4 regions of the Geodermatophilus sp. SYSU D01106 genome follow, and region 2 is predicted to be linked to each of the others. Evidence: riboswitches for the same ligand, from Rfam matches in the RefSeq annotation. Region 2 holds a riboswitch; each other region holds the start of a gene.

Region 1 (7,229 bases), on a different contig from region 2:
GGCCGGGGCGGCCGGCGTTGTACCCGGCGCACCCCGGTCCGGCCTCCGACGGCGGGACGGGGACGATGAGCCCCCCGCATCTCCGAGGAGCCCCGTGACCGCGACCATCGCGCCCGCCACCCCCGCCGTCGCCGGCGACGAGCGCACCCTGTCGCCCGCCGAGTACGAGACCTGGGCGGCCGAGGTCCGCCGGCTGGCCGACGAGCGCGGCGCGGTGGTGCTCGCGCACAACTACCAGGTGCCCGAGATCCAGGACGTCGCCCACTTCACCGGCGACTCGCTCTACCTGTCGCGGGTCGCGGCGCAGACCGACGCCCGCGAGATCGTCTTCTGCGGCGTCCACTTCATGGCCGAGACCGCGAAGATCCTCTCGCCGGACAAGACGGTGCTGCTGCCCGACCACGCGGCCGGCTGCTCGCTGGCCGACTCGATCACCGCCGAGCAGCTGCGCGAGTGGAAGGCCCAGTACCCGGGCGCCGTCGTCGTCAGCTACGTCAACACCACCGCCGCGGTGAAGGCCGAGACCGACATCTGCTGCACGTCGTCGAACGCCGCCGACGTCATCCGCTCGATCCCCGAGGACCGCGAGATCCTCTTCTGCCCCGACCAGTTCCTCGGCGCGCACGTCAAGCGCGTGACCGGGAGGGAGAACATCCACGTCTGGGCGGGGGAGTGCCACGTGCACGCGGGCATCAGCCCGGCCGACGTGCGCGCGCAGATCGCCGCGCACCCGGACGCGGAGATCCTCGTGCACCCCGAGTGCGGCTGCACCACCTCGGTGCTCGACCTGGTCAGCCACGGCGATCTGCCGGCCGACCGCACCCGCGTGCTGTCCACCGGCGGCATGGTCGAGGCCGCGGCCCGGACGTCGTCGGGCCAGGTGCTGGTGGCCACCGAGGTCGGCATCCTGCACCAGCTGCGGGCGCTCAACAGCGGGACGGCGTTCATCCCGATGAACGAGCGCGCCGCCTGCCGCTACATGAAGATGATCACCCCGGCCAAGCTGCTGCACACGCTGCGCACCGGCGAGGGCGCGATCGACGTCGACCCGGAGACCGCCGCCCGCGCCCGCCGTGCCGTCGAGGCGATGGTCGCCATCGGCGAGCCCGGTCGCGGCGGCGAATGAAGGACCACCCTTCCCCCCACGCCTCGCAAGCTCGGCGCGGGACCCTGAAGGGCGGCCGTTCCATCACCTCACCATGAGCCAGAGGGCGACGGTGGCCGCGAGCAGGGTGAGCGGCACCGTCGCCAGGCCGAGCGCGCCGAACCGCGCCGCCGACGGCGCCTCCGTCCCGAGGGCCCGGCGCCACAGCAGGTTGGCCAGCGACCCGGCGTAGGTGAGGTTCGGCCCGACGTTCACGCCGATCAGGACGGCGAGCACCGCGCCCGGGCCCACGGCCGCGGCCACCGGCAGCAGCGCCAGCGTGGCCGGCAGGTTGTTGACGACGTTGGCCAGCACCGCGGCGACGACGGCGACCGCCAGCAGCTCGGCCAGCCCCTCGCCGTCGGGGAGCAGCCGCGCCAGCCCCTGCTCGAGCCCGGCGCCGAGGACGGCCTGCACGACCACCGCCAGCCCGCAGACGAACAGCGCGAACGGCAGGTCGGCGGCGGTCACGACGTCGGCCGCCCGCAGCCGCCCGGCCCGCGCCAGCCGGGCGGCGAGCACGGCGACCCCGGCCACGGCCGGCCACACCGGCGGCAGGCCCGCGAGCGAGGCGGCGCCGAAGCCGAGGGCGGTCAGCCCGACCACGGCCAGGGCGGCCCGCGGCGCCGGCGGCACCTCGGCCACCGGAGCGGAGACGGGCACCGCGAGGTCGGCGCGGAACAGCCGCCGCAGCACCAGGTACTCGACGGCGACCGCGGCTCCCCAGGGGCCGGCCATCAGCCCGGCGAAGGCGAGGAACGACAGCCCGCTCGCGGAGAACGCCAGCAGGTTGGTCAGGTTCGACACCGGCACCAGCAGCGACGCGGAGTTGGCCAGGTGCCCGGTGGCGACGGCGTGCGGGCGCGCCGGCAGCCCCATCCGGGTGGCGGTGGCCAGCACGACCGGGGTGAGCAGGACGACCGTGGCGTCCAGGCTGAGCAGCGCCGTCACCCCGGCGGCGAGCAGCACCACCCGGCCGAGCAGCGCGCCGGCCGAGCGCCCCGCCCGCCGGGCCGTCGCCGCGGCCGCCCAGGTGAACACGCCCTCCCGGTCGGCGAGGTCGGCGAGCACCAGCACGACGACGAGGAACGCCACGGTGGGCAGCACCCCGCGTACCGCCGTCTCGGCCGCGGCGAAGCCGACCGCGCCGACGGCCACCAGGTACACCGCGCCCACCACGGCGACCGCCGCCGGGGGCACGCGGCGGGTGCCGGCCGTGGCCGCCGCGAGGGTGGCGGCCAGCACGACGCCGGCGGTGCCGAGCGCGACCGGGTCGGTCACCTCAGATGCGGGTGAACAGGTAGACCGAGACCACGACGCCGAAGGCCACGATGAGCACCCGCAGCGGCGTCGCGGGGATGCGGCTGGCGATCCGCGCGCCGGCGAACCCGCCGACCAGGCTGGCCGGCGCGGCGACCGCGACCACCTCCCAGGCGATCGGCCCGAACAGCCCGAAGACGACGAGGGTGACCGTCGCCGTCACCGCCGACAGCGCCGACTTGAGCGCGTTGGCCAGCGCCAGCCGGTGCAGCGCCGTCCCGAGGACCCCGACCAGGATGACGCCGAGCGCCCCGCCGAAGTAGCCGCCGTAGACGGTGGCGAGGAACAGAGCGACGTAGAGCCACCACGGGTCGCGCACGGCGCCGTCGTCGCGGTCGCGCAGCCGGCGGGTGAGCAGCGGCTGCACCGCCAGCAGCAGGCTGGCGAGCAGCACGAGCACCGGCACGACGACGTCGAAGGCCTCGCTCGGCGTGGTCAGCAGCAGCACGCTGCCGGCCGTGCCGCCGAGCACCGCGACGACGCCGAGGCGCACCAGGCGCCCGCGCTGGCCGGCGTACTCGCGGCGGAAGCCGAGCATCCCGCCGAGGTAGCCGGGCCACTGCGACACCGAGTTGGTCACGTTGGCCGCCACCGTGGGCAGGCCGAGCGCGACCAGGGTGGGGAACAGGATCAGCGACCCGCCGCCGGCGATCGAGTTGATGACGCCGGCGAGCAGGGAGACCGCCGCGGCGATGACCAGGTCGGCGGCGGACACGGGGCGGGAGCCTACGGTGGCGCCATGCGCCTCCCCGCCCCGGCGACCTGGCTGGCCGCCGCCCTCGGCGGATCCGGCGTGCTGCACCTGGTGCGGCCGCGGACCTACGAGTGGCTGGTGCCCCCGGAGCTCGGCGACGCCCGCTCCTGGGTGCTCGGCAGCGGGGTGGCCGAGGTGGCCACCGCGGCGCTCCTGGCCGCGCCGCCTACCCGCCGGGCCGGGGGCTGGGCCGCGGCCGGGCTCCTGGCGTCGTTCGTGCCGGCGCACCTGCACCACCTCCGGATCGCCCGCGGGCGGCCGGCGCTGCTGGCCGCCGGGGTGCTGCGGCTGCCGCTGCAGGCGCCGATGATCGGCGCGGCGCTGCGGGTGGCCCGGGGCCGGGCGTGACCGAGCCCTTCCCCACGGACTGGGAGCGCGCGCTGGTCGTCGTCGCCCACCCCGACGACGTCGAGTACGGGTGCGCGGCCGCCGTCGCCGTGTGGACCGACGCCGGGCGGGACGTCCGGTACCTGCTGGCCACCCGCGGGGAGGCCGGCATCGCCGGGCTGCCGCCGGGGGAGGCGGGGCCGCTGCGCGAGCGGGAGCAGCGGGCGTCGGCGGCGGTGGTCGGCGTCACGGGGGTCGAGTTCCTCGGGTTCCCCGACGGCCGGCTCGTGGAGGGACTGGAGCTGCGCCGGTCGCTGGCCGCGGCGATCCGCCGGCACCGGCCGGAGCTGGTGGTGACGATGCACTTCGGCGAGACGTGGACGCCGCCGGGCGTGACCCCGGCGTACTGGAACAGCGCCGACCACCGGGCGCTCGGCCGCTCCGTGATCGACGCGGTGGGCGATGCCGCCAACGAGTGGATCTTCCCCGAGCTCGCCGGGCAGGAGCCGTGGCGGGGCGTGCGCTGGGTCGCCGTCGCCACGCCGGTCGGGGCGACGCACGCCGTCGACGTCACCGACGTCGTCGACCGGGCGGTGGCCTCGCTGGCCGAGCACCGCCGCTACCTCGAGGCGCTGTCGGACGACCCGGTCGAGGAGCAGGCACGGCGACAGGTCGAGATGGCGACGCCGGAGGTGGACGGCCGGCGCAGGACCGGCTTCGCGCTCTACGCCGGCTGAGCGCGCCGGCCGTCCACCCCTCAGGCGGGCGTCACGGCAGGAAGCTCACGTGGACGTGGTCCATGTGGTTGGCCGTCGGTGAGCCGCGGTCGGCCATGGCCTGCCAGCCGGACCCGCCGACCAGCCAGATCCGCTGCTGCCAGATGACGTACTCGACGCGCAGCCGTGCCGCGTTGTCGATGACGAACTGGGCGACCGCGTGCCCCTTCGCCGCGTCGGCGTACACCATGAAGTCGGCGGCCAGTTCCTGCGTGGGGGAGTGCCCGGGCCGGGTGAGGACCGTGGACACCGCGAAGGCCTGCGTGACCTCCGCGACGGCCGGCCGCACGTGCGGCGCCCAGGCGCTGTAGGCGGTCGACGTCGGGGTCGGCGCCCCGGTGAGGTCCGTGGCGACGGCGACGACGGCGGTGGCCGCCGCGGCGGCGGGCGCGGGTGCGGGAGCCGCCGCCGGTGCGGGAGCCGCGGCCGGCGCGGCAGCGGGGGCGGGTGCCGGGGCGACGTCGCCGCGGCTGGACCAGTGCTCGGACCAGCCGCCCCGGTCGTGCCGGTCGCCGTCCCAGGGACGGTCGGCGGAGGCGGCCGACTGACCGGCCAGGCAGAGGGCGACGGTGGCGGTGCCGACGGTGAGCGTGCGGCGGAGGGCGTGTCTGCGCATGACGAGGAGAGCTCCTGTCGTGTGGCCCCGCGCGGTCCCGCCGTCTGCTCGGCAGGGGACCGCCCCGGGGCAGGGGAGGGCACGGGATCCGGGACGGCGCGCGGCAGCCCGGCGTCGGGCCGGTGCGGAGGCCGGTCGGGTCCGGATCCCGGAGGCGCGGCGGCCGGCGCGGGTGCGCGGGCCGCGGCGAGGTGTCTGGGGGCGGGGCGCGTCGGGGCAGGCGCCGACGGCGCTCCCCGTGTCGCGGCTCTCCGTTTCTCCCGTGGCCGCCTACCGGGTCAGCTGACGGGTTCGGGCGGGGATGTCGCCCTACCCACCTCCCGGGAGGACCGGGCGGTGGGACTCACCCCGGTGACGCGGTGGGTCCCCGGCTCGCGGCCACAGGCGTGGTCCGCGACTCGGCGGCGTCCGGGCGGATCACCCCGGCTGGGGCGGAAGGGCCGTCCGGACGGGTCGACCGTAGGGAGGCCCGCGGGACCCGGCAACGGGGACCGGGGAGTTCCGGTGGACCGGGAGGCTCCCGTCGCCGGGTGTTCGCCGAGCGGACACCCCGGGCCGGACTGCGGCGCGCCCGGGAGTCCGCCAGGGTGGGGGCGTCGAGCGCGACCACCCCCGGGAGGACGACGGTGACCGAGGCCAGCACGCGCGAGGAGATCGCCGCGACCGACGGCGCGGGGCCGCTGACCCAGGAGGAGCTGACCCGCATCCACGCCTGGTGGCGGGCGGCCAACTACCTGTCGGTCGGCCAGATCTACCTCATGGACAACCCGCTGCTGCGCGAGCCGCTGCGCCCGGAGCACGTCAAGCCGCGGCTGCTCGGCCACTGGGGCACGACGCCGGGGCTGAACTTCGTCCACGCACACCTCAACCGGGCGATCGCCGCGCGCGACCTCGACTGCATGTACGTGATGGGGCCCGGCCACGGCGGCCCCGGCCCGGTCGCGTCGGCCTGGCTGGAGGGCACCTACAGCGAGGTCTACCCCGACGTGTCGCAGGACGAGCCGGGGATGAAGCGGCTGTTCACCCAGTTCAGCTTCCCCGGCGGGATCCCGAGCCACGTGGCGCCGGAGACGCCCGGCTCGATCCACGAGGGCGGCGAGCTCGGCTACGCCCTGGTGCACGCCTACGGCGCCGCCTTCGACAACCCGGACCTCGTCGTCGCCGCCGTCGTGGGCGACGGCGAGGCCGAGACCGGCCCGCTGGCCGCGAGCTGGCACGCCACGAAGTTCGTCGACCCGGCCCGCGACGGCGCCGTGCTGCCGATCCTGCACCTCAACGGCTACAAGATCGCCAACCCGACGGTGCTGGCCCGCATCGAGCCCGACGAGCTCGACGCCCTGCTGCGCGGCTACGGGCACACGCCGTACGTCGTCGAGGGCGACGACCCCGCGCTCATGCACCAGCAGTTCGCCGCGACGCTGGACCGCTGCCTCGACGAGATCGCCGACATCCAGCGGCGGGCCCGGGAGGGCGGCGTTCCCGAGCGGCCGCGCTGGCCGATGATCGTGCTGCGCTCGCCCAAGGGGTGGACCGGGCCGGCGGAGGTCGACGGGCACCGCGTCGAGGGCTCCTGGCGCTCGCACCAGGTGCCCTTCGCCAACGCGCGCGAGGACGACGGCCACCGGCGGGTGCTCGAGGAGTGGCTGCGCAGCTACCGCCCCGAGGAGCTGTTCGACGACGCCGGCGCGCCCGTCCCGGCCGTGCGGGACCTCCACCCGGAGGGCCCCCGCCGGATGAGCGCCAACCCGCACGCCAACGGCGGGCTGCTCCTCCAGCCGCTGCGGATGCCCGCGTTCGCCGACTACGCCGTCCCCGTGCCCGAGCCCGGCACCGGCGCGGTGGAGGCCACCCGGGTGCTGGGGGAGTTCCTCCGCGACGTCATGCGCGGCAACCCGCAAACCTTCCGCGTCTTCGCGCCCGACGAGAACAACTCCAACCGGCTCGGCGCGGTGCTCGAGGCCACCGACCGCACCTGGATGGCGCGGCGCGAGCCCGAGGACGACCACCTCGCGCCCGACGGGCGGGTGATGGAGGTGCTCTCCGAGCACCTCTGCCAGGGCTGGCTGGAGGGCTACCTCCTGACCGGGCGGCACGGCTTCTTCTCCTGCTACGAGGCGTTCATCCACGTCGTCGACTCGATGGTCAACCAGCACGCCAAGTGGCTGAAGACCACCAACGACATCCCGTGGCGGCGGCCGGTCGCGTCGCTGAACTACCTGCTCACCTCGCACGTCTGGCGGCAGGACCACAACGGCTTCTCGCACCAGGACCCGGGCTTCATCGACCACGTCG
Region 2 (7,229 bases):
CGTCGCGAACACGATGAACCAGATGCTCCGCAAGGACGTCGAGCCGGGGAACCCGGGCCAGACCGGGTCGCGCGCCTACGTCCGCGGGCACCAGATCGCCGGCAAGACCGGCACCTCGCAGGACAACTACTCGGTCGCCTTCGTCGGCTACACGCCCGAGATCACCGCGAGCGTCATGGTGCTCAACCCCAAGCGCAACGAGGACGTCGGCGGCTTCGGTGGCGGCAAGGGGGCCACGATCTGGCGCGACGCCATGGAGCCCATCCTCACCGCCCGCGGCAGCAGCGACTTCGCGCCCGCCGACGAGACCGTGATGAACGGCAACACCCGCCCGGTGCCCGGCTGCTCGAGCGTCCGCGGCTGCGAGCGGGCGCTCACCGACGCCGGCTTCGAGCCCCGGACGGTGCGCGTCGACAGCGACGAGGCGCCCGGGACGCTGCTCGGCACGAGCCCGCCGCGCGGTGGCCGCGCGGTGCCCGGCCAGGTCGTGTCGATCCGGGTGAGCAACGGCAGCGACTACGTGGAGCCCGCCCCCGAGCCCGAGCCGCCGCCCGCGGAACCGGCGCCGGCGCCCGGGCCCGGTGCGCCCGATCCCGGGCCGGCGCCCGCTCCCGAGGCGCCACCGGCCGAGCCGGAGCCCGGCCCGCCGCCCGCCGGGCCGGAGCCCGCGCCCGGCCCGCCGGCGCCCGGTGCACCCGCTCCCGAGGGGGGCTGGCCCGGGGGCGGCGGCAGCTGGCCCGGCCAGCCCGCGGGCTGACCGAGCCGCTCGTCGAGCGCCTGGGTGAGCAGCCAGCCGCTCAGCAGCACCAGGTGCAGCAGGAACAGCCACAGGCCGATGGCGACCACGGCGCCGACCGCGTCGAGGCCGCCGAAGGGCGCGCCGAGGTCCAGCGGCAGCGACAGGAACAGCACGAAGCCCTGCAGGAACCCCGACAGGCAGGCCGCGGTGAACAGCGCGCCGCTGACCAGCGCGCCCCAGCGGTGCCGCCCGCCGGCCACCACGCCGAAGCCCCACAGCAGTGGCACGGTGAGCACGAACAGCACCGTGTAGTAGCCGACGAAGAACCGGCCGAGCGCCGGCCCGACGCCGTCCTCCCGGGCCAGGTCCGCCATGACCCGCGCGGCGAGCAGCAGCGGGTACAGCAGCAGCGGGGTGACGACGACCAGGGGCAGCGCCGACAGCCGCCCCCGCCAGGCGGTGAGGTTCTCCTGCCGCCGGCTGAACCGCATGAGCGCCCGCCGCAGGCCCTCCCCGTACAGCGACAGCGGCAGCAGCGCCAGGACGAAGCCGAGCAGGTCCACCCGGACGCCGGCCGCGACCAGGCGCTCCACCGCCTCCGGCGCGCCCAGCGGGGTGGGCAGCAGCTCGGCCAACCGCGCGCTGAGCGCCCGGACCTCGTCCCGCGAGGTCACCAGCGCGGTCAGCCGCACCGCCACGAGCAGCAGCGGCACCACCGCGATGCCGGCGTAGAACGTCAGCCCGGCGCCGATGAGCGCGAGGTCGCGGCCCAGCAGCCGCCGGCGGGCGCCGCCGAGCAGCCCCCGCGACTCGGCGCGCAGCCGGGCCGCCGTCCACGTCCGTCCGGGGCTCACCGGGTCACGCCACCAGCCGCCGCGTCCGCACGCCCCTCGGGGAGGCGGTCAGTCGTCGGAGCTGTCGTCGGTGGTGGGCGCGTCGTTGCCCGGGTTGACCCCGGTCTCCTGGCAGCTCGCGTCGTTCTCGTTGCTGGCGTTCTCCCCGCTGGAGTCGCAGTTCGTCGGCCCGCGGGTGAAGTCGGTGTTGTCGCCGCAGGCCGTCAGCGAGCCGAGGAGGGCCAGCACGACGAGCGGGCGGGCGAGGCGCATCCGCGTGGAGGAGGACATGAGCAGACTCCTACACGTCCCGGGCCGGTCCCAAACCGGCGGGGTCGGTCCTCCTGCTCCCGCCGGGGCCGCGGTGTGAGCCATGGAATTACAAGAAACCCATTGTCACGCCTCGGTCACGCCCCCTACTCTCAGTACGTCCAACGGGGCGCTCCGTCACCAACCTGGGTGACACCCCGAGGACGCCGTCGAGCCGGTCCTCCCTCCGGGAGGCCGGGCCGGGGACCCACCGCAGTCCTGGGGTGCAGCGCGTGTCCGCACGCGCCGGGCGAGTCCACGCCCGAACCCGTCAGCTAACCCGGTAGGCGGCCTGGGAAGAGGAGAACTGGCGCGTGGCGTCCCTGCGCACGTCTGTCCCCGGCATGCCCGCGACCGGCCGCTCCCGCTGCCGCCGCGCCGCCCTCGCCCTCACCGGGGCCCTGGGCATCGGGCTGGGCCTGGGCACCGTCCCCGCGCAGGCCGAGGAGCCCGCCACCGCGGCCGAGGCCGCCCAGCTGGTCGCCGCCCGCGGCCACGAGCTCGAGGTCGTCACCGAGCAGTTCAACGAGGCGCGCGAGGCCCTGAGCGCCCAGCAGGCCGCCGCCGAGGCCGCCGCCGCGACCCTCGCCCAGGCGCAGGCCGCCGTCGACGCCGCCCGCCAGCAGGTCGTCGGCATCGCCCGGTCGGCCTACACCGGCGACACCATGGGTCCGCTCCAGGCCCTCATGACCAGCGACGACGCCGACGAGTTCGTCAACCGCGTCACCCTGCTCCAGGGCGTCGCCGGCTACCAGGGCGAGCTGCTCGGCCAGGCCGCGGCCGCCACCGAGGCCGCCACCGCCGCGCAGACCGCCGCCGCCGAGCACGCCGCCGAGGCGCAGCGCCAGTACGACGCCGTCGCCGCCCAGCAGGCCGACCTCGAGGGCCAGATCGCCGACTACCAGGCCGACTTCGCCCGGCTCACCGCCGAGGAGCGGCGCGCCGCCCTCGAGGCCGCCGCGGCCGCGCACGCCGCCGAGAGCCAGCGCGCCAGCCGCGACGAGGAGCGCGAGGAGCCGGCCGCCCCGTCGTCGGCGTCCTCGTCCTCGTCCTCCGGGGAGTCCGCCCCGGCCGCGGCGCCCGCGAGCGGCGTCGCCGGCACCGTCGTCGCCACCGCCATGGCCCAGCGCGGCAAGCCCTACGTCTGGGCGGCCGGCGGCCCGGGCTCCTTCGACTGCTCCGGCCTGACGCAGTACGCCTTCCGCGCCGCCGGCATCAGCCTCCCGCACTCCAGCCGCATGCAGTCGCAGATGGGCGCCGCGGTCTCCCGCGCGAACCTGCAGCCCGGCGACCTCGTGTTCTTCTACAGCCCGGTGAGCCACGTGGGCATCTACATCGGCAACGGCCAGATGGTGCACGCGCCGACCTCGGGTGACGTCGTCAAGGTCGCGAGCATCGACTCGATGGGCGGCTACGCCGGCGCCCGCCGCATCGGCTGACGAAGGACCTCCCTGCCCCCACCGCTCGCAGGCTCGGGCGGGCCGCTGCAGGGGGGCCGTTCCGGCTCGTCACCTCCGGACCTGCTGCAGGAGCCCCCACACGAAGGCCGCGGTGTCGCCGGAGGGCAGCCGCACCTCCCAGCGGGTGACCACCTGCGGGTCGGCCTCCTCCGCGCCGGGCAGGCCGCTGACGTCGGCGACCACGTGCTCCCAGACGCGCAGCCGCCCGTCCGCGGCCGGCGGCACCGGGGAGCCCGGCGCACGCACCAGGTGCTCGTGCAGCACGGCGCCCTCGACGGTGGACAGCACCTCCCAGCGCAGGTGCGGCCACAGCGGCAGCGGCCAGTGCCGCACGTCGAGCTCCAGGTCGCCGAACGGGCGCACCTCGACGTGCTCGGCCGGCCCGAGGACGGCGGCCCGCAGCGCCAGCCCGCGCGGCGCCCGCGGCGCGTGGTGCAGTGCCTGCCAGCGGGTGTGCGCCGCGTGCGCCTCCGCCCGGGTGGCCCCGAGCCGGGGGAGGGCGCCGGCGACGAGGTCGGGCCGCAGGTCGGCCATCCGGCGCAGCAGGACCAGGCAGAACTCCCGCCGCGCCAGACCCCGCACGGCGCCGACCCTGCCACCCAGGTCACACCGCCGTCCGGGACACCCGGCCACCCCGCCGCGTTGGACCCTCCGGACCCGAGCCCGCCCCCGACCCCGAGGACCGCACCGATGAACCCCCGCACCGTCGTCCTCGCCTTCCGCGTCGTCGCCGTCGCCGAGGCGCTGTCCTGGGTGGGCCTGCTGGCCGGGATGTACGTGAAGTACGTGCCCGAGACCTCCGAGGTGGGCGTGCAGGTCTTCGGGCCCGTCCACGGCGCGGTGTTCGTCGCCTACGTGCTCGTCACGCTCGTCGCCGCCCGGGTGCTGCGCTGGTCGCGCTGGACGACGCTGCTCGCGCTCGTCGCGTCGATCCCGCCGCTGGCCACCGTGGTGTTCGAGCGCTGGGCGGTGCGCACCGGGCGGCTGGCGGTCCCCGCCCGCGCCTGACCTACGGTTCCGGGCATGCCCGAGCCCGTGCTGCCCGCCACCGCCCGCACCCTGCTCGCCCGCACCGCCCGCGCGCAGCGCGACGGGCGGGCGCCGAGCCTGGTCGCCGGCGTGGTCCGGGACGGCGGCCTGGCCTGGTCCGCCGGCCGCGGCGACGTCGCCGAGCCGCACGCCGACGTCCAGTACCGGCTCGGCTCGATCAGCAAGACCGTCACCGCCGTCGCCGTGATGCGGCTGCGCGACGAGGGCCGGCTCGGCCTCGACGACCCGCTCGAGGACCACGTGCCCGGCACGCCGTTCGGCGACCGGTCGGTGGGGCAGCTGCTCTCGCACCTGGCCGGCGCGTCGGCGGAGAGCCCCGGCGGCTGGTGGGAGCGGGTGCCCGGCGGCTCGCTGGAGGAGCTCGGCCTCGACGGCGGCGACGTCGTCCTGGGCGAGGCCCGGCGCTTCCACTACTCCAACCTCGGTTTCGGCCTGCTCGGCGAGCTCGTCGCCCGGGCGCGCGGCCGCTCCTGGGACGACGTCGTCGCCGGGGAGGTGCTCACCCCGCTCGGCATGACCCGGACGACGCCGCGGCCCTCCGGCCGGGCGGCGCAGGGCTGGGCGGTGCACCCCTGGGCCGACGTCGCCCTCCCCGAGCCCGAGCACCACGCCGGCGTGATGGCCGCCGCCGGGCAGCTGTGGGCCACGCTGGACGACCTCGCCCGTTTCGCCGTCTTCCTGCTGGGCGACACCGGCGACGTGCTGGCGCCCGCGACGCTGGAGGAGATGGCGGTGCCGGCCGGCGTCGACCCGTCGTCGCCGTCCTGGTCGTCCTACGGGCTGGGGCTGCAGGTGCTGCGGGTCGACGGGCGGACGCTGGTCGGGCACGGCGGCTCGATGCCGGGCTTCCTCGCCGGCGTGTTCGTCGACCGCGAGGAGGGCGCCGGCGGGGTCTCGCTGGCCAACACCACCAGCGGGCTGGACCCGGCGCTCGTCCCGGGCCTGCTCGCCGACCTGCGCGCCGCCGAGCCGCGCGTGGTCGACGCCTGGCGGCCGGCGGAGCCGCCGGTGCCGCTGGAGCAGCTCGGCGTCTGGTACTGGGGCCCGGCGCCGCTGGCGCTGCGCGCGGTGGCCGGCGGCCTGCTGCACCTCGGGCCGCTGCCCGGCCGCAGCGGGCGGGCCAGCCGGTTCCGCCGCCGCGACGACGGCACGTGGGTGGGCCTGGACGGCTACTACGCCGGCGAGACGCTGACGATCGCGGCCGACCACCTCGACGTCGGCACGTTCGTCTTCACCCGCACGCCCTACGACCCCGCCGCACCGGTGCCCGGCGGCGTCGACGACCGCGGCTGGACGGCGTCCTGAGGGGGACGCCCCCGGCCGTCAGGGACGGTCGAAGGCGTCCATCGTCGTCTTGACGACGGCGCCGTAGGCCAGGTGCGGCACGACGTCGCTGACCCAGTCGGTGGCCGACCAGGTGCGCGGGTCGGTGATGCCCAGCGCCGTCATCGGGCCGTTCGAGGCGACGAGCACGCCGAGCGTGGTGAGCACCGTGCCCACCAGCGGCTGCGACCGGAAGCCGGAGGCGCGCAGCAGCCCGACGACGACGCCGACGCCGATCCCCGCGGCGAGGCCGGTGATCGGCCCGAGGCCGGCGATCCGGTTCGCCCGGTGCTCCTCGTCGCCGGGGATCGGTACGTGCGCCTTCGCCGCCAGCGCCTCGACCGTCTGCTCCGGCGTCGAGCTGGTGCCGCGTCCGCGGACCGTCATGTCCAGGTAGGTGACGGCGTTGAGCGCGGTGGTGCCCGCGGCCCCGGCGGCCGCGCCGCGCACCGCCCAGCCGAGCGTGCTGATCCCGCGCTTGCCCTTGCCGAACGTCCCCACCGGGGTCTCCCTCGCCATGGCCGACGGGGTACCCGCGGGCGCGACCTGCGGAAACGGCGCACAGTGGGGGAGTGGAGGAGACGGCCGGAGACACGGACGCCGCCCTCGAGCGCGCGATCGGCGCCCTGCTGGACGCCCGCGCGCCCGGCGCCACGATCTGCCCGTCGGAGGCGGCCCGCGCCGTCGCCCCGGAGCGCTGGCGCGACCTCATGCCGCAGGCGCGCGAGGTGGCCGGGCGGCTCGCCGCGCGGGGCGAGGTCGAGGTGACCCAGCGCGGCGCGGTGGTCGACGTCGCCACCGCCCGCGGACCGGTGCGGATCCGCCGGGCCGGCTGACCGGCGGCGGTCGGCCCGGCAGCAGTGGGAGCGGCGGTCAGACCGGCGGCAGGGGGCGGGCGAGGAAGGCGGCGAGCAGCCGGGCGGTGCGGTCGACCGTGCCGGCGTGCAGCACCTCGTACCCGTGCGTGCTCAGCGTGGGCAGGCTGACCAGCGCGGCCCGCGCCGCCTGGCCCACGGCCTGGGCCTGCGAGGCGTCGGAGTCGAAGGACTGCCAGACCGCCGTCTGCGGGGCCAGGCCCAGCTCGCGGCCGACGTCGACGAGCGCGTCGGCGACCGGGCGGTCGTAGACGACGGCGTCGTCGGCGTAGGCGACGACCGGCCCGCCGTCGACGGTGACCTGGTACTCGGGCTCGGCGGGCCCGACGTCGAGGGCGACGGTCAGCTCGCCGGGCAGCGTGCGGCTCGCGTACGTGGCGCCGATGCCGCCCATCTCCTCGCTGGTGGTGGCCAGCAGGTACGTGTCGGCGTGCGGGCGCCCGCGCAGCAGCCGCGCGGTGCCGACCAGGGCGGTCAGCGCGGCGCGGTCGTCGAGGAAGGAGGAGCCGAGGAAGTCGCCGAAGCGGGTGAGCCCGCGGCGGTCGGCGTGCACGCACACCCGCGTGCCGGGGTGCACGCCGGCGTCGCCCAGCTCCTGCGCCGACCGCCCGGTGAAGACGTACACGTGCGACCAGTCCAT
Region 3 (7,229 bases), on a different contig from region 2:
CCGACGCGCCGCCGAACGAGCCGGCCAGCGCGACCGCGGCCATGGGCAGCGCGGTGCGCAGGTCGGGGTGCACCCGGCGCTGGTAGGTGACCGCGCTGGTGGTGGTGCCGAACACCGAGGCGAGCTTGTTGGTGGCCAGCGCCTGCACCGGCGCCAGCCCCGGCACCAGCAGCAGCGCCGGCAGCTGGATGAGGCCCCCGCCGCCCACGACGGCGTCGACCCACCCCGCGGCCAGCGCCGCCACCAGCACCAGGGCCAGCAGCGACGGCGTCAGCCCCTCCGGGAGGAACCCCCCGCTCACCCGGCGCGCAGGCGCTCGGCGGTCATCTCCCGCACCTCGGCGTAGCGCTCGCGCACCCCCGGCGTCACGTCGGCCTCGTGCACCTCGGTGCCCGGCCGCGCCCACTCCGGCGGGGCGTCGGCGCCCGACAGCACCCAGGCCGCCTGGCGGGCTGCGCCGTCGGCCACGTACTCCCCCGGCGGCGGCACGAGCACCGGCACCCCGAGGACGGCCGGGGCGATCGCCCGCACCGCCTCCGAGCGGGCGCCGCCGCCGACCAGCAGCACCCGGCGGACCTCCGCCCCGGTGGCGCGGACGGCGTCGAGTCCGTCGGCCAGGCCGCACAGCAGCCCCTCGACCGCGGCGCGCGCGAGGTGCGCCGGGGTGGAGGTGCCGAGCGTCAGGCCGTGCAGGGCGCCGGTCGACGTCGGGCGGTCGGGCGTGCGCTCGCCCTCCAGGTAGGGCACCAGCGTCAGCCCGCCGGCGCCGGCCGGGGCCGACAGGGCGAGCCGGGACAGCTCGTCGTGGTCGACGCCCAGCAGCCGCGCGGTGGCGTCCAGGACGCGGGCGGCGTTGAGCGTGGCCACCAGCGGCAGGTAGCGGCCGGTGGCGTCGGCGAACCCGGCGACCGCGCCGGTCGCGTCGGCGGCCGGGACCTCCGACACGATCGACACGACGCCGGAGGTGCCCACCGACAGCACGACGTCGCCGGGCTCGGCGGCCAGGCCCAGCGCCGCTGCGGCGTTGTCGCCGGTGCCCGGGCCCAGCGTGGCGCCCGTGGTGGACGTGCCCGCGGACTCCGCGGGCCCGAGCACCCGCGGCAGCGCCGGGGTGCGGCCGAAGGCGCGCTCGAGCAGGTCGGGGCGGTACTCCCCCGTCGCCGCCGACCAGTAGCCGGTGCCGCTCGCATCGCCGCGGTCGGTGACCAGCGCGGCGAGGCCCGGCCGGCCGGCCAGCACCCAGGTCAGCCAGTCGTGCGGCAGGCAGACCGCGGCGGTGCGCTCCGCGTTGGCCGGCTCGTGCTCGGCCAGCCAGCGCAGCTTGGTGACGGTGAACGACGCCACCGGCACGAGACCGACGGCGTCGGCCCACGCCTGCGGGCCGCCGAGCTCACGGGTGAGGTCGGCGGCCGCGCCGGCGGAGCGGGTGTCGTTCCAGAGCAGGGCGTCCCGCACGACCGAGCCGTCCTCGTCGAGGCAGACCATGCCGTGCTGCTGGCCGCCGACGGCGACCGCGGCGACGTCGTCGAGACCGCCGGCCTGCGCCACCGCCTGCTCCAGCGCGGCCGCCCAGGCCGCGGGGGCCACCTCGGTGCCCTCGGGGTGCGGCGCCCGGCCCTCGCGGACGAGGGTGCCGGAGTCGGCGTCCCGGACGACGACCTTGCAGGCCTGGGTCGAGGTGTCGACCCCCGCGACCAGAGGCATCAGCGGGCGCCGAGGAGGTGCTCGACGGCCAGCTGCGACAGGCGGACCTGGCCGCCGCGGCGCGCACCGGCGGCGTCGGCGTCGAAGTCCTCGAACGCCGAGCGGTCGGCGAGCAGCTGCTCGTAGGACTCGCCGTCGCCGAGGGTCGGCTGCGCGAGCTCCGGCACGGCGGCGTCGGCGAGGGCCTCCTGGACCTCCGGGTCGGCGCGGAACGCGGCGGCCCGCTCCTTGAGCAGCAGGTAGGTGCGCATGTTGGCCGCGGCCGACTCCCAGACGCCCTTGAGGTCCTCGGTGCGCAGCGGCTTGTAGTCGAAGTGGCGGGGGCCGTCGTAGGCCGGGCCGCCGTTCGGGCCGCCGTGCTCGAGCAGGTCGACGGTGGCGAAGGCGCTGAGCACGTCGCCGTGGCCGAAGACCAGGTCCTGGTCGTACTTGATGCCGTGCTGGCCGTTGAGGTCGATGTGGAAGAGCTTGCCCTGCCACAGCGCCTGCGCGATGCCGTGCGTGTAGTTCAGGCCGGCCATCTGCTCGTGCCCGACCTCGGGGTTCACGCCCACCAGGTCGGCGTGCTGCAGGGTGGTGATGAAGGCGATCGCGTGCCCGATGGTGGGCAGGAAGATGTCGCCGCGGGGCTCGTTGGGCTTGGGCTCCAGGGCGAAGCGCAGGCCGTAGCCGCGGTCCTCGGAGTACTGGGCCAGGGTGTCGATGCCCTCGCGGTAGCGGTCCAGCGCCGCCGACAGGTCCTTGGCCCCGTCGACCTCGGCGCCCTCGCGGCCGCCCCACAGGACGTAGGTCTTGGCGCCGAGCTCGGCGGCCAGGTCCATGTTGCGCATGATCTTGCGCAGCGCGAACCGGCGGACGCCGCGGTCGTTGGCGGTGAGGCCGCCCTCCTTGAACACCGGGTGGGTGAACAGGTTGGTGGTGGCCATCGGCACGACGAGCCCGGTGTCGGCCAGCGCCTGCTTGAACCGCTCGATGATCTTCGTGCGCTCGGCGTCGCCGGTGCCGAAGGGGATCAGGTCGTCGTCGTGGAAGGTGACGCCGTAGGCGCCCATCTCCGCCAGCTTCTCGACGCTCTCCACCGGGTCGATCGCCGGGCGGGTGGCCTCGCCGAACGGGTCGCGGGCGTTCCAGCCCACGGTCCACAGACCGAAGCTGAACTTGTCCTCGCGGGTGGGCTGGTTCGCCATGGGGTTCCTTCCGCTGGGCACGGGGTGCTCGTCCGGGTGACGTGGGCCACCGCTTTTGTGCTGCCGTAGAACATAAACGACGGACGCCGCTAGCCTCAACCCGTGTCCGACGGCCGTACCCCCAGCGGTGCCCGGCAGTCGACCCTGCGCGCGACCAACCTGGGGCTGGTCCTGCGCGCCGTCTGCGCCGACCCCGGCGAGCTGTCCCGGGCCGGCGTCGCCGCGGCCCTCGGCACCACCCGGGGGACGGCGGCCCGGCTGGTCGACGACCTCGTCGCCGGCGGCCTGCTCGACGAGGTGGAGCGCGGGCCCGCCGCCCGCCGCGGCCGCCCCGCCACCCCCCTGGCGCCCGGCTCGCGGCCCGCGGGCCTGGGCATGCAGGTCGATGCCGGCCTGGTCGCCGTCCGGGTGCTCGACCTGCGCGGCCGGGTGCTCGCGGAGCGGCTGCGCGAGGAGGACCTGCGCGACAGCGACCCGGCCGCCGCGCTGTCGCTGCTGGGCGGGCTGGCCGCCGACGTGCTGGGCGCGCTGCCCGCGGGCACCCGCGTCGTCGGGGCGGGGCTGGCGCTGCCCGGCCTGGTCGACGCCGGCCGCGGGCTGCTGCTGCGCGCACCGAACCTGCGCTGGTCGCGGGTGTGCCCGGCCGAGCTGCTGGCCGGCGCGCTCCCGGCGGACCTGGTGCCGGCGCTGGGCAACGAGGCCGACCTGGCCGCGCGCAGCGTCGCCGAGGACGCGCCGGGGCGCCCCGGGCCGCACCGCGACTTCGTCTACCTGTCCGGCCAGATCGGCATCGGCGGCGCCGCGGTGCTGGGTGGGCGGGTGATGACCGGCAGCTCGGGCTGGGCCGGCGAGATCGGGCACGTCTGCGTCGACCCCGCCGGACCGGCGTGCCCGTGCGGGTCCACCGGCTGTCTGGAGCGCTACGCCGGCCGGCTGGCGCTGCTCGCCGCGGCCGGGGTGCCCGCCGACGCCGGCCCCGGCGAGCTGCGCACCCGCGCGGAGGCCGGCGACCCGGCCGCGCGGGCGGCGGTCGACGGCGCCGCGTGGGCGCTGGGCGTGGCCCTGGCCGGGGTGGTGAACGTCCTCGACATCCCGACCGTCGTGCTCGGCGGGCACCTCGCCGAGCTCACCGGCCTGCTGCGCCCGCGCCTGGAGGAGCACCTGGCCCGCCGGGTGCTGTCGGCCCGCTGGCGGCGGCCGGTGGTCGACGCCGGCGGTGCGGTGCCGGCCGCGGGGGCCACGGGCGCGGCGCTCCGGGCCCTCGACGCGGTGCTCGAGGACCCGGTGCGCTGGCTGCCGGCCTGAGCGGACCGGCCCCGGGGCTCAGCCCTGGTAGTTGACGTGCACGTGGTCGTAGTGGTTGGCGGTCACGCCGCCGCGGTCCTCCATGCGCGACCACGAGCCGCCCGGCGAGGACAGCATCCGCTGCTCCCAGATGAGGTAGTCGACGCCGAGCTCGGACCAGTGGTCGATGTGGTACTGCACGATCGCGTCGCCGAGGGCGGCGTCGGACATGACCATGTAGTCCAGCGCGAGGCCCGACGGGTGCCCGCCCGGGTCGGCCGCGCTGGGCCGGGTGCCGCCGAGGGTGATCGAGGCGGCGCCGGGCACGTTGCTCACCACGGCGTCGGCCGCGGCCTGCACCACCGACCGCACCGGGCCGGAGGTGTTGCTGATCCGGGCCACCCGGGAGGCGGTCGTCCCGGTGGCGGACGACGACGCCGACGACGAGGCGGACGACGAGGACGCGGACGACGACGCGGCGGCGGACTCCTGCTCGGCCTCCGCGGCGGCGGCCGCCTCGGCTGCGGCGGCCTCCGCGGCGGCGGCGGCCTCGGCGGCGACGCGGGCGGCCTCGGCCTCGGCGGCGAGCCGGGCGGCCTCGGCGGCCTGGGCGTCGCGGACGGCCTGGTCGGCGCCGGCCTGCGCCTGCTGGGCGGCGGTCTCGGCGGCCTCGCGGCTGCCGCGGCTCGCGGCGACCTGGCCGAGCTCCGCGATGTCCTGCGGCTGCACCGTCTGCGGCTCGGTGGCGGCGGGGCCGGTGGCGGCCGACAGCCCGAGCGCCTGGGCGACGCTCAGCGACTCCGACGTGCCGGCCTGCGCCTCGGCGGCCGGGTCGGGGGTGAGCAGCAGGTTGGCGGCCAGCGCGCCGGCCGCGGCGACGCCGAGCAGCAGCCCGGGGCGGCGGACGGCGGAGCGGCGGGCGGCGGGGCGGGCGGCGCGGCGGGCGGTCCGGCCGGCGCCGCGGGGCGCGGCGGGGACGGCGATCTCCGCGGTGGGGGCGGCCGGCTCCGGCGTGCGGATCTCGGCGGTGGGGGCGTCCATGCGGGGCTGTGCTCCAGGGGTGCGGCCACGCGGCCCGGTGGCGGGCACGGCGTGGCGGATGTGCGGGCGGCTCCGGCGGTCCGCGAGACGCGGTCGGCCGGCGACCGGCGTCCGGGCGGGGCCGGGCGGTCGCGGGACCGGCGTCGGGGACGGCCGGGGCGGTCAGATCCGGGGGCGCACCCCGGTGCGGCGGAGCCGGCGCGGGGGTGGTGCGGTCGTGCTGAGGGCGCGCGCCATCCGGCGGCTCTCCGTTCTCCCGATGGCCGCCTACCGGGTCAGCTGACGGGTTCGGGCGGGAAGCAGCCCTACCTGCGGGCGGACGGTGTCCGGCCCCGCGGGATTCACCCCAGTGGTGCGGTGGGTCCCCGGCTCGCCCCGGAGGGCGACTCGGCGGCATCCGCCCGGACTCCCCGGACGGGGACGTGACGACCGGTCGGACGGCGCCACGGTAGACGTCGTTATCGCCCCGTGACAATCTCGCGCCGGTCCGGCGTGACGAGTGTCGCGCGCGTCGTCGGCGTGTCGCCTCGCGTCCCGCGGACCCAGCCCTCGGGCTCAGCCCTCGTCGGGCTCGTTCTCGTCCGGCTCGTTCTCGTCCGGCTCGTTCTCGTCCGGCTCGTTCTCGTCCGACTCGTTCTCGTCGGGCTCGTTCTGGTCCTCGCCGCTGGAGCCGCCAGAGCCGCCCTCGTCCTGCTCGACACCGTCCCCGCCGCCTCCGCCGCCGCCCTCGCCCCCACAGGCGGCGGTGACCGGGACGAGGGCCGCGAGGGCCAGACCGACCAGGGCCGCGCGCAGGCGCGCGACCCCCCGGCGCTGCAGCGACACGGGATCCTCCTCGTTCAGCCGAGCAGACGGCGCAGGCAGTCGGCCTGCGTGCGCACCGACCAGACGGCCAGCCGGGCGGGCAGCGTGACGGCGGACCGGGCCACCCGGACGCCGAAGGCGAGGAGGTCGGCGTACTCGGCCGGGCGGGGCGCCGCCGCCCGGGGAGTCGCCGCGCGCGGGGACGCGGGGGCCGGCTCGGGCTCGTCGTCGCCGGGGTCCGCGTCGTCCTCCGGGGCGCCCGCGGCCCCGGCGTCCGGTGCGGCCGCGCCCCGGGCCTCGACGGGGGCCCCGACCTGGGCATCGGCCTGGGCCTCGGGCGGCGCCTCGGGCACCAGCAGGTCGAAGGCGGTGCGCCGGCGGGGGTCGCGCAGCGAGGCGAAGGACGGGATCTCGGGCGAGGCGGGCCCGCCGTCGTCCTCGGAGGGCAGCGGCAGCTGCGCCGGCGGCTCGGGCACGACGCGGCGGATGGCGGTCACCAGCCCCGGCCCGAGGCCCGGCACGGCGGCGAGTTCCCGGCGGGACAGGCCGGCGAGCGCGGCGACGTCGGTGATGCCGGCGCGGGTCAGCGCGGTGACCGCGCGGGTGGGCAGGTCCAGCGTCGCGATCGTCCCCGCCGGCGCGCCCGGCGACCTGGTCGGCATGGCGGAGGACCCTAGTCGGCGCCGGTCAGCCGGCCGCACCGGTGTCCGGGCCGGGCGTACCCGCCGACGACGGACCGGACGGGCCCGCCGACGGGGCGGACGACGAGCCCGGGGACCCCGGCGACGTCGGCGCGGGGGCCTCCGGCTCCGACGGCGCGGGCTCCGACGGCGCGGGCTCCACCGGCTCGGACGACTCCGGTGCCGTCGGCGCCGGGGCCTCCGGCTGGGTCGGCGAGGGCTCCACCGGGTCCGAGGGGGCGGGAGCGGACTCCTCCGGCGCCGGCGCCGACTCCCCCGGCGCCGACCCGGCCGGCGCGGACTCCCCGGCCCCCGACGGCGCGGTGCCGGTGTCCGCCGGCTGCGACGGGGCGGGCCCCGGCGGCGTGGTCGCGGACGGGGCCGCCGGCGCGGTCGCCGACCCGCTGCCCGGGGCGGCGGTGTCCGACGGCGCCGGCTCCCGCGCCGGTGCGGTGTCCTCGGCGGGCGCCGGCCCGGCCGGGGACCCGGCGGCGGGCGGTGCGGCCGCGACGGACAGGGTGACGCGGTC
Region 4 (7,229 bases), 280 kb from region 2:
GTCGGCTGCGGTGCCGGCGACCTCGCCGCCGAGCTCGCCGGGCGGGCGGCGCGGGTGGACGCCGTGGACCGCTCGGCGGAGATGGTCGCGCTGGCCCGCGCGCGGGTGCCGGCGACCGTGCGGGTGGACCGGGCCGACGTGCTGGACCTCGCCCTGCCGGCGGGCGGGTACGACGCCGTCGTCGGCATGAGCGTCCTGCACCACCTGCCCCTGGAGGAGGCGCTGCGGGCCCTGGCCGCGGCCCTGCGCCCGGGCGGCGTGCTGGCGATGGTCGCCCTGCCGCGCACCGACCTGCCCCGCGAGCTGCCGCTGGAGCTCACCGCGGCGGTCGCGGACCGTGCCGTCGGGCTGCGGCGGGCCGTGCGCGGGCTCGCCGCCGGAGCCCCCGTGCCGGGCATGCCGATGCGCGACCCGGAGCTCACCGTGCGGGAGGTGCGGGCGCGGGCCCGGGCGGTGCTGCCGGGCGTGCGCGTCCGCCGGCTGCTGTTCTGGCGCTACCTGCTGGTGTGGCAGCGGCCGGCCTGACCGTGGGGAACGGGTCGGCAGGCGACGACGGCGCTGGTTGGCTGGCGCGGTGCGCCCCGTCCCCACCGTCGCCGGTGACCGCTCGCTGCCGCCGCCGTTCGACCACCCGCACGCCTCCGCGGAGGCCCGCGCGGTCGCCGAGCGGGGGACGGTCCTGCGCGCCCAGGTCGGGTCCGGCGTCCACGGCACCTCCGTGGCCGGCCAGGACGACCGCGACGAGATGGGCATCTGCCTCGAGCCGCCGGAGTTCGTGACCGGCACCGCGCGGGTGCCGGCGGGCCTGTCGACGACGGCGACCGTGCCGTTCGAGCAGTACCACCGGCACACCGCCTGGGACCGGCCCGGTGGGCTGGCCAACCGCTCCGGCGCCGGCGACCTCGACGTCGTCGTCTACTCGGCACGCAAGTGGGCGCGGCTCGCGCTCGGCGGCAACCCGACGGTCCTCCTCCTGCTGTTCGTGCCGGACGAGGAGGTCGTGGTCCGCACCGAGGCCGGTGCGGAGCTGGTCGCACACGCCGACCGGTTCGTCTCGCGCCTGGCTGCCGACCGCTTCCTCGGCTACCTGCGCGCCCAGCGGGCGGCGATGACCGGCGCCCGCCCCGGCCGCGCGGAGCTGGTCGATGCACACGGGTTCGACGTCAAGTTCGCGATGCACGCGCTGCGGCTCGGGGTGCAGGGCGCCGAGCTGCTCGGTACCGGCCGGATCACCCTGCCGGTGCCGGAGCCGGACCGGGCGTACCTGCGCCGGGTGCGCCGCGGCGAGGTACCGCTCGCCGAGGTGGTCGAGGCGGTCGAGGACGCCGAGGCGCGCCTGCTGGCGCTGCGCGACAGCCCGGCGGTGCCGCCGCTTCCCGACCGCGCCTGGGTGGACGGCTGGCTGCACCGTGCCCACCTCGCGTACTGGGCGTCGCTGCCCTGAGATCGCGGGGTGTCAAGACCTGTCCGGCATCTGTGGACAGGCTCCTGACCTGCGGATTCGCCTCGCGGAGCGGCGCTGGACGGGCTAGACTCCGTACATGTGTTCGAGCGAGATCGGCGGTGGGGACGTGTTGGATGACGTCGCCGCGCTGGTCGCCGAGCGCAACCGGATCGACGCCCGCCTCGCCCGCGCGGTCCGGGCGGCGGAGCTGTCCTCCGCTCCCGAACGCGACGGCTTGAAGAGCATGGCGTCGTGGTTGCGCGGGCACTGCCGGCTGTCCGGGCGCGAGGCGTCCCGGCTGGTCGGCAACGGCCGCGCGCTGGAGCACCTGCCGGTGCTGGCCGAGGCGCACGACGCCGGGCTGGTGACCGCCGCGCAGGTGGCCGTGGCCGCGGAGGTGACCACCCCGGACCGGCTCGCCGCCGCCGCGGCGCAGGGTGTGGACCTGGGCGAGATCGACTCGGTGCTCACCGCCGTGGCGATCGAGCAGGACCACGACGCCCTGGTCGTCGTGGTGAAGCGGTACTGCAACGCCCTGGATCCCGACGGCCCGGAGCCGGACCCGACCGAGGGGCGGCGCATGTCGGTGGTCCGCCACGCCGACGGCACCGTCAGCTTCCACCTGCACCTCGACCCCGTGGGCGCCGAACGCTTCGCCACCGCGGTGGAGGCGCACGTGCAGGCCGACCGGCCCGCCGGCGACGACCGCACCCGCGCCCAGCGGCTCGCCGACGGCGCCGTGCAACTCGCCGACACCGCCCTCGCTTCGGGCAGCACCCCGCGGCTGCGCGGGGTCAAGCCGCAGGTCGTGGTCAAGGTCGACGCCGAGGACCTGCACGACCCCGCCTGCCCGGCCGACCACGCCCCGACCGGCTCCGACGCCGAGACCGACGGTGACGGCGACACCACGACCGACAGCGACGCCGACTTCTCCGCGGCCGAGACAGGCGGTGCCGGCGAGGCGACCAGGAGCATCCGCCAGGCCCGCGCCGGGTCGAGCAGGACGCCCCCTCTGCCGCGGTGGCGGGGCAGCGCGACCCTCGGGTCCGGCGCCGTGGTCCCCGCGGCCACCGCCCGCTGGCTGGCCTGCGACGGCGCGATCACCCGCGTGGTGCTCGGCCCCGACGGCGTCCCGCTCGACCTGGGCCGGGAGCAGCGGCTGGCCGACCGGCACGTCCGCCGCGCCGCGGAGGTCCGCGACGGTGGCTGCGTGTTCGCCGGCTGCGGCGCCCCCACCTGGTGGTGCGACGTCCACCACCTCGTGCACTGGCTCGACGGCGGACCCACCTCGCTGCAGAACTCGGCGCTGCTGTGCGAACGCCACCACACCAAGGTCCACGCCGGCTTCCGCGTGCAACGACAACCGGACGGGCGATGGCACACCTGGCGGCCCGACGGCACCGAGATCCGCACACCCGCGGCGCTGCGGTCGCCGCCCCTCGTCCCCGCCTGAGACGACGAGGACCCCGGCCGCGGGCGGCCGGGGTCCTCGTGTCGGGCGGTGGTCAGCCGACGTAGTTCACGTGCACGTGGTCGAAGTGGTTCGCGGTGACGCCACCGCGGTCCTCCATGGCGCGCCACGCGCCGTCGGGCGAGGTGAGGATGCGCTGCTCCCAGATCACGTACTCGACACCGAGCTCGTCCCAGTGGTCCACGTGGTACTGCGCGATGGCGTCGCCGAGGCCGGCGTCGCTCATGACCATGTAGTCCAGGGCCTTGCCCGAGGGGTGCCCGTCGGGGTCGACGGCGCTGGGCCGGGTGCCGCCGAGGGTGATGTCACCGGCGCCGGGCACCGCGCTCACGACGGCGTTCGCAGCCGCCTGCACCGCGGCGTGGATCGGCCCGGAGCTGTTGGTGATGGTGGCGACGGCGGCCGGCGCGGGCGCCGCGGCGACCTCGGGGGCGGCCTCGGCGAGCGGGGCGACCTCGCCGACCGGCGCGGACTCCCCGGCGTTCGAGCCACCGGCGGGCGCCTCGGCAGGGGCTGCGGCGGGCGCGGGGGCCGGAGCCTCGGCGGGGGCCGCGGCAGGCGCGGGGGCCGGCGCCTCGGCGGGCGCGGCGGCCGGGGCCGCCCCGCTCACCGCGAACACCTGACCCGGGAAGATCAGGTTCGGGTTGCTGCCGATGACGTCGACGTTGCGCTCGTAGAGCTCCCGCCAGCTCTGGGCGTGGGCGGCGGCGATCTTGGCGACGGTGTCGCCCCAGCGGACGGTGTAGTCCTCGGCGTCGGCAGCGGTCGGCGCAGGCGCGGCCGGAGCGGCCTCGACCGGCGCGGGCGCGGCCGGGGCGGCCGGGGCGGCCTCCGGCGCGGGGGCCTCGGCGGCGGGTGCGGCCGGGGCGGGCGCCTCGGCGGCGGCCGCGGTGGTGCCCTCGGCCAGGTACTTGCCGCAGGACGGCCAGGCGCCGACGCCCTGGCCGGCGAGGACCGCCTCGGCGATCTCGACCTGCTGGGCGGGGGTGGCGAGATCGGCGCGCGGGGCGAGCTCGGTGCCGCCGAACGCGGCCCAGGTGGACTGGCTGAACTGCAGGCCGCCGTAGTAGCCGTTGCCGGTGTTGATCGACCAGTTGCCGCTCGACTCGCACTGGGCGACGCCGGACCAGTCGTGGCTGGTCGAGGCGGAGGCGGGCGAGCTGAGGACGCCGATCCCGACGACGGTGGCGCCGGCGGCGACAGGGGCCTTGGCGATGACCTTCTTGGTGCGGACGTAACGGGGTGCGCGGTGCTTGGGCATGGTGATGATCTCCCGATCACCGCCGGCGAGGTGAGCTGTCGGGTTCGGGCGATCGGTGCCCGGCCGCGGGACGCGGCTTCACCCCGGAGACGCGTTCAGGTCAGGCCCCCGTAGGCCGTCACGCGCCGGAAGTGGGTCCCCCACCCCTGCCCTTGGGAGTTGACGTGAGCGACCGGTGGGCAGGGTTTGGCGGACCGGCGCCGCGCTCCGGTGTGCTGAGCGCAGCCAAAACGTTACATATCGTCATGGCAACTGTCGTCGTGTCGCCGGTCACAAGGGGGTTGTGGTGTGCTCCAGCGGGGTATCGACGTCCCTCGGTCGAGGGCCCGGCGAACCCGCTGTCCGGACGATCCACCCTGGTCGCACCCGGTGTCGCGGAGACGGCCCCCGCCCTCCCTCGACGGCCGGGACCAGCGGCGGCCGGTGACGCAGCACACCGGCCGCGCGGGTCAGGTCAGGGCACGGGCGGCGGTCTCCCGCAGCGCGACGGCGAGGTCCGCCTCCGCGCGCTGGTCGGTGCGGACGACGACCACCCGCGGCCCGCCGAGCGCCAGCGCCGCCGGCAGCTCGTCCGCGGCGGTCACCGCGGTGGCTTCCCAGCCCAGCGTCCGGGCGACGGCGACCAGGTCGCGGCCGTGCGGCGTGCCGAACACCCGCCGGTAGTCGCGCTCGTGCGCGGGCCGACCCGGCTCGAGCTGGGCGAAGATCCCGCCGCCGTCGTTGTCCGGGACGACGACGGTGAGGTCCGGCCGGGCCTCGCCCTCGCCGGTCAGCAGCCCCTGCAGGTCGTGCAGGAACGTCAGGTCGCCCATGAGCGCGACCGCCGGGCCACCGTGCACCAGCGCGGCCCCGATCGCCGTGGAGATCGTCCCGTCGATGCCCGCGACGCCGCGGTTGGCCAGCACGTGCACGTCGCCGCGCGGCACGGCGAGCCGGTCGACGTCGCGCACGGGCGTCGAGGAGCCGAGCACCAACAGCGCGCCGGCGGGCAGCGCGGCGACGACGTCGCGGGCTAGCCGGGCGGCGGTCAGGCCGGGAGCGCCGTCGAGCAGCGCGTCCACGGCCGTGCCCACCCGCGCGGCGGCGTCGCGCCAGGCGGCCGCCCACGCCGCGTCCGCGGGCGGCCCGGACGGCGGCGCGGCGCGGGTGACCGACGTGCTGGAGCGGGCGGGGTCGGGCCAGCGCGGGCCGGACACCACCGTCTCCACCCGCACCCGGGGGTCGGCCAGCAGCGCCGAGACCGGCCGCGACAGCGTCGGCCGCCCGAGCACGACCACCCGCGCCGGCCGGTGCTCCTCCAGCCAGTCCGGCGCGCCGAGCAGCAGCGCCCCGCCGCGCACGGCGTCGCCGGTCCACGCCCCGCCGCTGGGCTCGGCGACCACGGGCCAGCCCGCGGCCGCGGCGCCCTCGGCCCAGGCCCGGCCGGCCGCCGACGGCCCGTCACCGGCGACCATCAGCGTCCGCGGGGCGTCGGGCAGCGGGTCGGCCGGGGCGAGGGTGGCCCCGCCCGCGGTCCACGCGCCGCCGTCGTCGCGCCCGGCCCACGGGCCGGTGAGCGGGCCCGGCTCCTCCTCCGGCAGCAGCGGGTCGCGCAGCGGCAGGTCGAGCTGCACCGGCCCGGGGTCGCCCGACAGCGCGCCGGTGGCGGCGAGCAGCGCGCGGGAGACCACGGAGCGCCAGTAGCGGTTCTGCGCGGCCTCGCGGCCGGCCTCGGGCACGCCGACGTCGGCCGCCCAGCGCACCGCGCCGCCGTAGAGCCCGGGCTGCTCGATGGTCTGGTTGGCGCCGGTCGAGCGCAGCTCCGGCGGCCGGTCGGCGGTCAGCGCGAGCAGCGGCACGCCGGTGACGTCGGCCTCGAGGACCGCGGCGTGCAGGTGCGCGGTCGCCGTCCCGGAGGTGGTGAGCACCGGCACCGGCCGGCCGGAGGCGCGGGCCAGGCCGAGCGCGAGGAAGGACGCCGTCCGCTCGTCGATGCGCACGTGGAGCCGCAGCGAGCCCGCGCGCTCCGCGGCGGCGAACGCGAGTGCGACGGGCGCCGAGCGCGACCCCGGGGCGACGACGGCGTCGCGGACCCCGCCGCGGACGAGCTCGTCGACCAGCACGCGGGCGAACGCGGTGGAGGGGTTCACGCGGCCAGCACCGCCGCGAGCCGCCGGCCCCACCGGTCGGTGACGTCGTCGGGCGCCGTCACCTCGGCCAGCCGGTCGGGCTCCACCGCGCGGACGGGCAGCGCGCCGTCGACCGGTAGCAGCGGGTCGGCCGTCACGTCGCCGCCGAGCAGCGCGACGGTCGCCAGGCCGCACGCGAAGGGCAGCTCCGGCAGCGCGGCGGCCAGTGCCACCCCGGCGGCGATGCCGACCGAGGACTCCAGCGCCGAGGACACCACGCAGGGCAGGCCGTGCGCCTCGGCCACCCGCAGCGCCGCGCGCACCCCGCCGAGCGGCTGCACCTTGAGGACGACGACGTCGGCGGCCTCGCGCAGGTCGACCGCGAGCGGGTCGCCGGCCCGGCGCACGCCCTCGTCGACGGCGACCCGCACGTCGACCCGGCGGCGCAGCGCGGCCAGCCCTTCCAGCGTGGCGCAGGGCTGCTCGACGTACTCCAGGCCGACCCGGTCCAGCTCCCGGACCCGGGCGACGGCCGTGTCGACGTCCCACGCGGCGTTGGCGTCGACCCGCACCGCGCCCGCGGGGCCGAGCGCGTCGCGGACGGCCTCCACGCGGGCGACGTCGTCGGCCGGCGTCTGCCCCGGTTCGGCCACCTTCACCTTCGCCGTCCGGCAGCCCGAGGCGGCCACGATCGCGTGCGCCCGCTCCGCGTCCACCGCCGGCACCGTCACGTTGACGGGAACGGAGTCGCGCACCGGCGCGGGCCAGCCCTCCAGCGCCGCCTCGGCCGCGGCGGCCCACCAGCGGCGGCTCTCCGCCACGCCGTAGTCCCAGAACGGGGAGAACTCGCCCCAGCCGGCCGGCCCGCGCACCAGCACGCCGTCGCGGACGTCGATGCCGCGGAACCGGGTGCGCATCGGCACCGACCACGCCGCCGTCGCCGTC

The links. Region 2 has a riboswitch for cyclic di-AMP ahead of ACI78R_RS02070 (C40 family peptidase). Riboswitches for the same ligand answer to the same signal wherever they lie in the genome.
Region 1: another riboswitch for cyclic di-AMP. It lies ahead of ACI78R_RS06440 (hypothetical protein); the one in region 2 lies ahead of ACI78R_RS02070 (C40 family peptidase).
Region 3: another riboswitch for cyclic di-AMP. It lies ahead of ACI78R_RS10250 (hypothetical protein); the one in region 2 lies ahead of ACI78R_RS02070 (C40 family peptidase).
Region 4: another riboswitch for cyclic di-AMP. It lies ahead of ACI78R_RS00660 (transglycosylase family protein); the one in region 2 lies ahead of ACI78R_RS02070 (C40 family peptidase).

What each region holds. Positions count from the first base shown of each region.
Region 1 is NZ_JBJGYM010000004.1:204,756-211,984, reverse strand. Features, by position in the region: gene nadA (quinolinate synthase NadA) at 95-1,126, shown strand; gene ACI78R_RS06460 (SLC13 family permease) at 1,190-2,425, opposite strand; gene ACI78R_RS06455 (sulfite exporter TauE/SafE family protein) at 2,427-3,179, opposite strand; gene ACI78R_RS06450 (DoxX family protein) at 3,204-3,566, shown strand; gene ACI78R_RS06445 (PIG-L deacetylase family protein) at 3,563-4,282, shown strand; gene ACI78R_RS06440 (hypothetical protein) at 4,314-4,937, opposite strand; cyclic di-AMP (ydaO/yuaA leader) riboswitch at 5,190-5,334, opposite strand; gene ACI78R_RS06435 (phosphoketolase family protein) at 5,564-7,229, shown strand, end outside.
Region 2 is NZ_JBJGYM010000001.1:395,574-402,802, reverse strand. Features, by position in the region: partial or broken gene ACI78R_RS02085 (penicillin-binding transpeptidase domain-containing protein) at 1-247, shown strand, start outside; gene ACI78R_RS02080 (YhjD/YihY/BrkB family envelope integrity protein) at 517-1,593, opposite strand; gene ACI78R_RS02075 (hypothetical protein) at 1,642-1,863, opposite strand; cyclic di-AMP (ydaO/yuaA leader) riboswitch at 2,045-2,188, shown strand; gene ACI78R_RS02070 (C40 family peptidase) at 2,196-3,320, shown strand; gene ACI78R_RS02065 (hypothetical protein) at 3,390-3,923, opposite strand; gene ACI78R_RS02060 (DUF3817 domain-containing protein) at 4,032-4,349, shown strand; gene ACI78R_RS02055 (serine hydrolase domain-containing protein) at 4,365-5,696, shown strand; gene ACI78R_RS02050 (hypothetical protein) at 5,715-6,233, opposite strand; gene ACI78R_RS02045 (DUF3253 domain-containing protein) at 6,287-6,550, shown strand; gene ACI78R_RS02040 (M42 family metallopeptidase) at 6,588-7,229, opposite strand, start outside.
Region 3 is NZ_JBJGYM010000007.1:163,082-170,310, forward strand. Features, by position in the region: gene ACI78R_RS10230 (sulfite exporter TauE/SafE family protein) at 1-301, opposite strand, end outside; gene xylB (xylulokinase) at 298-1,704, opposite strand; gene xylA (xylose isomerase) at 1,704-2,912, opposite strand; gene ACI78R_RS10245 (ROK family transcriptional regulator) at 2,994-4,196, shown strand; gene ACI78R_RS10250 (hypothetical protein) at 4,215-5,216, opposite strand; cyclic di-AMP (ydaO/yuaA leader) riboswitch at 5,465-5,619, opposite strand; gene ACI78R_RS10255 (hypothetical protein) at 5,772-6,041, opposite strand; gene ACI78R_RS10260 (DNA-directed RNA polymerase subunit alpha C-terminal domain-containing protein) at 6,056-6,682, opposite strand; gene ACI78R_RS10265 (protein kinase domain-containing protein) at 6,708-7,229, opposite strand, start outside.
Region 4 is NZ_JBJGYM010000001.1:115,746-122,974, forward strand. Features, by position in the region: gene ACI78R_RS00645 (class I SAM-dependent methyltransferase) at 1-525, shown strand, start outside; gene ACI78R_RS00650 (DNA polymerase beta superfamily protein) at 575-1,444, shown strand; gene ACI78R_RS00655 (DUF222 domain-containing protein) at 1,542-2,897, shown strand; gene ACI78R_RS00660 (transglycosylase family protein) at 2,950-4,176, opposite strand; cyclic di-AMP (ydaO/yuaA leader) riboswitch at 4,181-4,351, opposite strand; gene menD (2-succinyl-5-enolpyruvyl-6-hydroxy-3-cyclohexene-1-carboxylic-acid synthase) at 4,626-6,305, opposite strand; gene ACI78R_RS00670 (o-succinylbenzoate synthase) at 6,302-7,229, opposite strand, start outside.